3 regions of the Martinezella sp. CNPSo 3964 genome follow, and region 3 is predicted to be linked to each of the others. Evidence: predicted binding sites of a transcription regulator. Region 3 holds the regulator's gene; each other region holds the start of a gene.
The links. The regulator LexA, encoded in region 3, represses DNA repair genes until DNA is damaged. The targets are predictions, from matches to a motif close to TGTTCNNNNTGTGTTCNG.

Region 1 (3,277 bases), on a different contig from region 3:
GGAGATCGGAAGCAGTGGCGAGATAGGCTGGGTCATTGTCGTTTCCAATTCACTGAAACATTATACGCGTTTTGAACAGGCTTCATGACAGAATTTCGGCCGTGGGAACAAGGGCCAGCATCGTCTTTAGCAGCTCGGGAGAGAGATTTTCCGCCGTGGCAAAGGGGGATTGCACGGTGATCGCGGCTGCCGCGGCGCCATGGCGGACGGCTTCCGCGAGATCGTGGCCGGCGAGCAAAGCGGAGAGAACGCCCGAGGCAAGTGAATCTCCCGCTCCGGTGACATCGGCCACATCCTCGACCACAGGCGGCTGCAGGCTGACGACGGTATCCGGTGAGAAGGCAATCAGCGGGCGCTTGCCGCGGGTGATGACGCCGTTGCGCAGGCCGAGCGCGTGCAATGCGCTTACCCATTCGCGCGGGTCTTCCGGACGGATTTCGGTTAGTGCGGCAGCTTCGGCCTCATTGAGAAACAGATGGCTGATGCCGGCGAGACTCGGCTTTAGCCGCACGACTTTGGCCGGTGAGATGGCGATGGCCGCGACCGGCTTGCCGCAAAAGGCTGCCCTTGCCACAATCGCCGCCAAGGTCTCAGCGGGCAGATTGGCGTCACAAAGAATAAGGTCTGTCTCTTCGAACGCGTCGCGAACGGCACGAATCGCCAAGCGTCTCGGAACGAACAGCTTGTAGAGCTCCATATCGGCGAGCGCGATGACGAGATTACCGTCATTCTCGAGGATGGCCGTATAGCTCGGGGTCTTGCGATCGAGGAAGACGAAGGGCTTGTCATCGATGCCTGCATGGCTGGCGGCTTCCGCTACCATCTCGCCAGAGGGGTCGCCGCCGCGTGGAGAAATCAGCTTTACGTCGAAGCCAAGGCGGGCAAGATTTCGGGCCGCATTGAAGCCGCCGCCGCCGGGCTCCTCGAACCATGCGCCGGGGTTGCTGGCGCCGGGTGCCGTGTCGCCGAAGATGCGGCCGCGACGATCGATATGGGCGCCACCAAGAACGAGAATCTTTTTCGCCATAGGGTTATCCTCAGCAGCCGAAAAGGCGAATCGAGCGAGCCGCAAACATCTCGCAATTCACCGTTTCGGACATGTAAGTGCCTGGGAAGAAAGAAGAAAACAAAAATAGAACAGAATTCATTTTACCTTTTTCTTTCAATCGCTTGTTGTGCTCTTGCGATATGAGAACAAATCGAGTACACAATTCTCATCAGCGGCGACATTGCTAGAGCGGCTTCAATAACCTAAAGGTGGATCGAATGTCTCAGAATTCTTTGCGGCTTGTAGAGGACAAATCGGTGGATAAAAGCAAGGCACTTGAAGCGGCACTCTCTCAAATTGAGCGGTCGTTCGGCAAGGGCTCGATCATGAAGCTCGGCTCTAACGAGAACGTGGTCGAAATCGAAACGGTTTCCACCGGCTCTCTGAGCCTCGATATCGCGCTTGGCATTGGCGGCTTGCCGAAGGGGCGCATCATCGAAATCTACGGGCCGGAAAGCTCGGGTAAGACGACGCTGGCGCTGCAGACCATTGCAGAAGCGCAGAAGAAGGGCGGCATCTGTGCCTTCGTGGACGCGGAACATGCGCTCGATCCGGTCTATGCCCGCAAGCTCGGCGTCGACTTGCAGAACCTGTTGATCTCGCAGCCCGATACCGGTGAACAGGCGCTTGAAATCACCGATACGCTGGTGCGCTCCGGCGCGATCGACGTTCTCGTCGTCGACTCCGTTGCGGCCCTGACGCCGCGCGCCGAAATCGAAGGCGAGATGGGCGACAGCCTGCCAGGCCTGCAGGCCCGTTTGATGAGCCAGGCGCTGCGCAAGCTGACGGCTTCGATCTCGAAGTCCAACTGCATGGTGATCTTCATCAACCAGATCCGCATGAAGATCGGCGTCATGTTCGGCTCGCCGGAAACGACGACCGGCGGTAATGCGTTGAAGTTCTATGCCTCGGTTCGCCTTGACATTCGCCGCATCGGCGCCGTCAAGGAGCGCGAGGAGGTGATCGGCAACCAGACCCGCGTCAAGGTCGTCAAGAACAAGATGGCCCCTCCCTTCAAGCAGGTCGAGTTCGACATCATGTACGGTGAAGGCGTTTCCAAGACCGGCGAGCTGGTCGACCTCGGTGTCAAGGCCGGCATCGTCGAGAAGTCGGGTGCCTGGTTCTCCTACAATAGCCAGCGCCTCGGCCAAGGCCGCGAGAACGCGAAAATCTTCCTGCGCGACAACCCGGATCTCGCCCGCGAGATCGAACTGTCTCTGCGCCAGAACGCCGGCCTGATCGCCGACCGCTTCCTGCAGAACGGTGGTCCCGATTCTGGCGATGACGGCGACGCTGGCGGCGAATAACGAATTTCGGGAGCAATTCCCGGCTTGATATGAATTGAATGCTTGAACCGGCCGTATTGTCCAAGGGATGTGCGGCCGGTTTTGTTCGTGCGGCTGGACAGCGCCGGGAGCGAACGATAAAAGCCTCTGACTTTGACGCAAGTTGCTGAGCGCAGGACTGAAGGGCCCCCTATGAGCGGTGTGAATGAAATCCGGTCGACCTTCCTCGACTATTTTAAGAAAAACGGCCACGAGATCGTGCCGTCGAGCCCGCTGGTGCCGCGCAACGATCCGACATTGATGTTCACCAACGCCGGCATGGTGCAATTCAAGAACGTGTTCACCGGCCTGGAGCAGCGTCCCTATACGACGGCTTCGACGGCGCAGAAATGCGTTCGCGCCGGCGGCAAGCATAACGACCTTGATAATGTCGGTTATACCGCGCGCCATCACACCTTCTTTGAAATGCTTGGCAACTTCTCCTTTGGCGATTATTTCAAGGAACGCGCTATCGAGCTTGCTTGGAACCTGATCACCAAGGAATTCGGCCTCGATGCCAAGCGCCTGCTGGTCACGGTCTATCATACCGACGACGACGCCTTTAATCTGTGGAAGAAGATCGCCGGCCTTTCCGACGATCGGATCATCCGCATTGCCACCAGCGACAATTTCTGGGCGATGGGGGATACCGGCCCGTGCGGTCCCTGTTCGGAAATCTTCTACGATCACGGCGATCACATCTGGGGCGGCCCTCCCGGCTCTCCGGAGGAAGACGGTGATCGCTTTATCGAGATCTGGAATCTCGTCTTCATGCAGTTCGAGCAGATCACCAAGGAACAGCGCGTCGACCTGCCGCGTCCGTCGATCGACACCGGCATGGGTCTTGAGCGCGTTGCCGCCGTGCTGCAGGGCAAGCATGACAACTACGATATCGACCTGTTCC
Region 2 (3,277 bases), on a different contig from region 3:
CCAGCCGCGCGGCCACGCGATCGACAAAGGCGGCAAGCGACCCTTCCTGGCGGTCCTCGCCGACGAAATCGCCTTGCGTTGCATCGAAAGGCGCATGCTGAAGCACATTGAGGCGGATGATTTCGAAACCGTAGCCGACATCGAGATCGTCATGAATGGCGCCGAAGCGCTCCGTGAACAGGCTTGAAATCCGGCTCGGCTCCCGCAGCGGCTGCGATGCACCGGCGGCGATGCGGAAGACCGCGCCGTCCACCCGGAAAAGCAGAAGTTCGAAGGAACGGCCGCCGACACCGCGTGCTTCCAGCCCCGGCTTCAGGGTTTCGGCAAGCTGGCGGGCAAGCTTAAGAATATCCTCTTCCGCCTGTACCGGTTCGACCAGACGGCGCTCGGCCGACAATTGCGCGACCGGGCGGCGCGGCGAGATCGGCTCCTCGACGAGACCAACGGCCTGGTCGAGCCGCAACAGCAGTTGCGCGCCAAAACGGCGGGCAAGCGGCGCTCGCGGCGCGGCCAGAAGATCGCCCACCTGCTTCAGGCCCATCTTCTGCAGGGCCGCAACCGTTTCCTCTCCGAGCCTTAAGGAGGCGACGGGCAACGGCGCCAGGGCTTCTTCCATCGCCTCCGGAGGAACGACACGGCTGTCGTCGAAGCGGGCAACGGCCCAGGACAGGCCCGGCGCGGAGGAAATGGCGCCGCGCACATCGAAGCCCAGCCGGGAAATCCGGATCAGGATGTCCTCGAGCAGCGCCTCTTCGCCGCCGAAGAGATGGGCGCAGCCGGTAATATCGAGGAAAAGCCCATCCTTGCCGTCGATCGCCACCAGCGGCGTATAGCGGTCGCACCAGTCGGCGATCGCCTCCAGAAGCTTGCGGTCCGCCGCCGGATCCTCCTCGACCACATCGAGATCGGGACAGATCGCCTTCGCCTCGGCCACGCCCTGACCCTGTTTCAAGCCGATCATCTCCGCGCGCTCGTTAAGAGCTGTCAGTCGCATGGCATTGTTGAGCTTGCCGGCACAAGCAAGCGGCGGCGCTTCAAGCCTGCCTGTCGAACGCCAGGACAGACCCCAGCGCTTGCGCGCGATGCGGTCGGTCGGCAGATGCGGAAAGGTCAGCGCCAGAATGCGCTGCGTGTTCGCCGGGAAAGGCAGGGCGTTGAGTGTCGAGGATAGGGGCAAAGCGGCGGTCATGGGCATTCCACTCCAGGGTTATGGAAAGAGGCGCCGGGTTTCGGCTTTTTTCCAAGGTCAGACGAAAGGCCGGATGACCGATGCTGCCGCCAAGCACCGATCCGTCCGGCAGGGGCCGCGCCTGCGCCGGCGCGGGTTCGACCGAAAAGCGGAAGAGGGCGCTGCTTGCCTCCTCCTCGCCTCCCTGTCGCAACAGAAACAAGGGCCGCCCCGCCGCCTTGGCCCTCAGCGCCAGCCGCCGGCTTTCGGTCAGGCCGAAACGGGCGGGATTGCCGCGCACTTCCAGAATGACGAGAGCAAAGGCGGCACTGCCAAGTGCTGCCTCCGCCACCCAGAGCGCATCGTCCAGCTTGCGCGGCGAGGCCTGCAGGAAAGCCGCAGGCTCCAGCCCGAAATCGCTGACGCCGATGGCATAAGGTACGCCCGCCTCCATCGTCGCGACCGTATCGCCGATCCACAGGACCGGGGACTTGGACACGGCCGTATCCGACGCTTGCGCATGCAGCCGCGCTGCGAGCGCCAAAGCAAAACCGCTTGCCGCCCCGGCATCGCGCAGGCCGTGCGAGCGGATTTCCGTCAGTGCATCGAGCGGCAGGCCGCCCTGCAGCGCCGCGTCGAGATCATCGACGCCGATCGGAAGGAGCGGCTGGGAAAGTCCGGGTTGCGCGGGCAGGGGCTTCGCAATGCCCGCCGTCCCCATCCCCGGCCTGTCTGCCAGCGTTTCACGCGCCGCTGCTGCCAGTGCCGGGATCGGCCTGCCTTCCAGTCGGGCAATGGTTTCACGCAGGGCAAAAAGCGTTTCCCGCGCCACGGCAGCCTCGGCCATGACGTTCACTCCAGATCGATAATGTTCCTGTTATGTTCTTATGGATTCCAGAGCTTGGAGAAAGAGTCAACACCATTTCATGAGAAAATATTCCTCTGCTCAGAGTTGGATGATTTCAGGTTGAAATGACCTAAAATCTAAATCCGCTCTAGAATCAAAGAAGTAGGGCATGATGGCGCCCGAAAACCGCTCAAACACTTTTCGGCGCCATACACTAATCCGCTCTCGTAAAAGCAGCATAAAGTCTCTATATGACCAGCCAAGGAAGGAATATTCATGGCTCGCGTCGACCAGAGCGAAGATTGGCGGGACCGCCACTCGCCCTCCATCAGCACATTCGAATCTCTGGCAATGGAGGCTTACAGCCACCTGCCGGACGAATTCCGCTCGCTCACCGGCAATCTCGTCATTCTCATCGAGGATTTCCCGGATGACGAGGTGTTCGAGGATATGGCGCTGGAAACCCCTTTCGACCTGCTCGGCCTCTTCGAAGGCCGCGGCATCTCGGAGCGCTTCACTGCCCAGACCGGCGACATGCCCAACAAGATCCGCCTCTACCGCCGGCCGATCATCGACTATTGGGCTGAAAACGAGGAAACCCTCGGCGACATCATCACCCATGTCCTGATCCACGAGATCGGCCACCATTTCGGCCTGAGCGACGAGGACATGGAGCGCATCGAGGAAAGCGCCGAAGAAGCGACGGATCGATGATATCGCCCCCCCGACCGTAGGCGGCCAGGGTGAAGAACTTCAATCGACGCTTACTGCTCGGAAAGCTTCATATCCGGATCGTAATCCTTGCCGGCCACTTCCTTGACGACGGCCTGGCCGCATTCCATCCGGCCGCTTGCGGAGTTGAAGCCATAGGTCGGCGAGCCGTATAGCTCCCAGCCCTTGTTCAGCGCTGCACTCACCTTGTGGCAGAAGGAAGCGTCATCAGGACCGGTGAGGAAGCGATAGAGTTTCATCAAGGCATCTTTCGTGTTTGGCCGGGCAATTCGACAGTCAGGCTCCGGTGCGGGGCGCTGCGGCAGCGCCCGAAGAACGCTGCTCGATCAGGCGAGCTTTATGAATGAGTCTTTCCGCCTGGACAAGGTGCAGCCGCTCCACCATCCGCCCGCCGATGTTCACGACATTGAGAGCTTCAGCGCCCGGCTCGGCGAAGGCTGATATGATGGCCTCGGCCTCGGCGATGGCAGCCTCAGCCGGGCCGAAATGCCGGTTGGCGGCCTCGATCTGGCTCGGATGGATCAGCATCT
Region 3 (3,277 bases):
ATGTTGGCCTACGCTATTTGTTCAGCCTCTTTCCCGGTGTCGCGCAGGCTTGGCCAACCAAGAAATTCGCAGCCTTCGGCGCGCTTCTCACTGTAACGGCCTATTACCTCATCTCTGGCTTTGGCGTGTCCGCCGAGCGTGCCTTCATCATGATGGCGATCATGCTGGTGGCCGTGCTATTCGATCGGCCATCGATCAGTCTGCGCAACGTCGCACTTTCAGCTATCATCATTCTTGTTCTATCGCCGTCGCAAGTGCTCGGCCCGAGTTTCCAGATGTCCTATGCGGCGACGCTGGCACTGGTGTCGGGTTATTCGCTGTGGAAGCGGCGGCGGCATCGCGAAAGCATTCTGTCGCGCGTTCGTCTGTTAAGTCCGTTATTGTTCGCCACGCGTTTCTTCGCAGGCGTGATGTCGACTTCATTCATCGGCGGCGCGTCGACGGCCATCTTCTCGATCGAGCATTTTCACCGGCTGGCGACATATGGCCTTGCGGCGAATCTTGCCGCCATGCCGGTGGTCTCCTTCATCGTCATGCCGTTCGGCATGGCGGCGATGCTGCTCATGCCTTTCGGCTTGGACGGACCTTTCTGGAAAGTCACCGGAGAGGGGCTTGAGCTCGTCATCGTGATTGCAAGAACCGTCGCCGGTTGGGGAGGCGACATTACCTTCGGCCGCCAACCAGCCTGGCTGATGCCGACATTCATTGTCGGTTTCCTGATCATGAGCATCTTGCGGACCCGGCTGCGCCATCTGGGTCTGTTATTATTGCTCTCCTCCGTGGGCTTGGCAGCATTCGGATCCGGCGTACCGAAACCCGACCTGATGATTTCCGAAGATGGCGTCCTGGTCGCGTTGCGCCAGGACGATATATTAGCCACCAATCGCGAGAGACCACAGGCCTTCATTTTCGAACAATGGCAAAAGGCATTGGTTGCAGCCGAGCATCAGCCGCCGACCATGCTTCCTGCCGATAGCCGGCTTCCACAGATCAGTAAGACGGATCGGCATAAGCGATTGAACAGTGAAGAACAGAAGGCCGTCCGCAAGGCAATGGAGGAAGCCCTGGATCGCACTATGCAGGGCAGTTTTGCCTGCCAGAAAGGAGCATGGTGTGCAGCCATGCTCGAAAATGGCGCGATATTGGTCACGATCGAGAACGCAGCCTATCTGCCCTCAGCCTGCGATACGGCGAACATCGTCGTAACGCCAATTCGATTGCGACTGGATCATTGCCGCTCCGGAGCGATGCTCATAACCGGTGCGACATTGCGCAAAACCGGATCTATCGAAATGGCGCTCACCACCGACAAACCCATTATCTCCGCTGCATTCGAAAATCCGCAGCGGCCATGGACCAGGCATCGAACCTATGATTGGCGCACCGGTAAATTCGACGTGCCACTTGCGCGGGTGTCGCCAGCCGCTGACAATTCGCCGGTCAGTGATAGCGACGAATGAGGCCGACGAGCTTGCCCTGGACCTTGACGCGATCCGGTCCGAAGATGCGGGTTTCATAGGCAGGATTGGCGGCTTCCAGTGCGATCGAGGCACCCTTGCGGCGGAAGCGCTTCAGTGTTGCTTCTTCATCGTCGACAAGCGCGACAACGATGTCGCCGGGATTGGCGGTCGTCGAATTGCGGATGATGACCGTATCGCCGTCGAAAATTCCGGCATCGATCATCGAATCCCCCCGAACTTCAAGCGCATAATGCTCGCCAGAGCCGAGCATGTCCGCGGGTACAGTGATATCGTGCGTATTGTTCTGGATGGCTGAGATCGGAACGCCGGCGGCGATGCGACCCATCACCGGCACCGACGCCGAGCCATTGTGATCATCATTTGCCACCTTCGGCGGAGCCGGTGGGGCAACAGGCTGCGGCTTGCCGAGGCTGCCCTCGATGACGCTGGGCGAAAAGCCACGGCGCGGCTGCAGGCTGGGATTATAGGCATCGGGAAGCTTGATGACTTCGAGCGCCCTGGCCCGGTTCGGCAGCCGGCGGATGAAGCCTCGCTCCTCCAGCGCCGTGATCAGGCGGTGAATGCCGGATTTGGATGCCAGATCCAGTGCGTCCTTCATCTCGTCGAAAGATGGCGGCACACCGGATTCCTTCATGCGTTCGTGAATGAAGAGAAGCAGTTCCTGCTGCTTGCGCGTCAACATCGTCTTGGAACCCCAGAATCAAGAAAAGCTGTGAAACAAATCCAGAACGGACACTATATGTTCCATATGTGTTCCGCAAGTACTTAAATTTCGGTAAAGCCTTGTTGGGCCAGTTAAATAATTACCATTTGCGAATGGATAGGCTCGGAGCATCGCGGCGCTATGTCTGCGCTAACCCAACGAAAAATATGGGAAATGCCGCTCTGCCTGCTTCCAGGGCTTTGTCGTTCGGCCGGTATGCTCAAGACTTGGATGAATGTGGTGGGTCACCGAATAAGCCGGCTATAGGAGAGAATCAGCAATCACGTTTGCGAGATTGCGTTCGGTTCATGTCGTGCGCTTCGGGCGCTCCGTGCTTCCATCTTGAATTGCGCGAGGGATGGGCGCAAATCTGTTGCCGCAGGCAAACAGGAGGAACCATGATTTCGTCCCCGCATCCGCTGGATCATCTCGTACTGCCGACCGTCAATATCGCTCTGGCGCGCGAACGCCTCGGCAAGCTCGGTTTCACGGTGGCTCCGGATGCGCGCCATCCCTTTGGCACGCAGAATGCCTGCGTTTTCCTTGCCGACAAAACCTATCTCGAACCTCTGGGCGTGGCATCTCCGGAGCAGTGCGAGAAGAGCATCGTGGACGGCAATGTTTTCGTTGCGCGCGACCAGGCTTTTCGCTTCCGGGTCGGAGAGGATGGCTTCTCGGCCGTGGTGTTCGGCACGGATGATGCGGTGGCTGATGACGGGCGTTTCAAAGCGGCTGCGATTTCGGCGGGGCAGATGCTGGATTTCTCCCGTCCCATGAAGATGCCGGACGGAACGGAAACCATGGCCGGCTTTCGTCTTGCCTTCGCCGCCGATCTGCGCGCGCCGGATTTTCTCGCCTTCTGCTGTCAGCGCATCAATGCCTTGCCCGCCGACCGCAGCGTGCTCGAGCGTCACGAGAACGGTGTGACCGGCATCGGACGGGTGGCGCTCAGCGCACCGAAGCCGGCGGTGTATCGCAGCTTCTTCGAAGAGGTTGTCGGCGGCCCGCAGATCATGACGCATTCCTTTGGCCTGACGATCAGGGCTGCCAATGCCGATCTGGAGATTTTGACGCCGGAGGGAATGGAGGCTTT

Region 1: the regulator LexA is predicted to act here: its motif matches at 1,123-1,140, upstream of recA (recombinase RecA).
Region 2: the regulator LexA is predicted to act here: its motif matches at 2,038-2,055, upstream of AC13Q5_RS11065 (ImuA family protein).

What each region holds. Positions count from the first base shown of each region.
Region 1 is NZ_JBXSOW010000014.1:80,271-83,547, reverse strand. It holds gene AC13Q5_RS30655 (pseudouridine-5'-phosphate glycosidase) at 1-36, opposite strand, end outside; gene AC13Q5_RS30650 (carbohydrate kinase family protein) at 83-1,027, opposite strand; gene recA (recombinase RecA) at 1,267-2,355, shown strand; gene alaS (alanine--tRNA ligase) at 2,527-3,277, shown strand, end outside.
Region 2 is NZ_JBXSOW010000003.1:112,972-116,248, reverse strand. It holds gene AC13Q5_RS11070 (Y-family DNA polymerase) at 1-994, opposite strand, end outside; gene AC13Q5_RS11065 (ImuA family protein) at 1,035-2,015, opposite strand; gene AC13Q5_RS11060 (metallopeptidase family protein) at 2,292-2,729, shown strand; gene AC13Q5_RS11055 (DUF1737 domain-containing protein) at 2,780-2,986, opposite strand; gene AC13Q5_RS11050 (HpcH/HpaI aldolase/citrate lyase family protein) at 3,024-3,277, opposite strand, start outside.
Region 3 is NZ_JBXSOW010000001.1:194,358-197,634, reverse strand. It holds gene AC13Q5_RS00980 (ComEC/Rec2 family competence protein) at 1-1,460, shown strand, start outside; gene lexA (transcriptional repressor LexA) at 1,441-2,163, opposite strand; gene AC13Q5_RS00970 (VOC family protein) at 2,583-3,277, shown strand, end outside.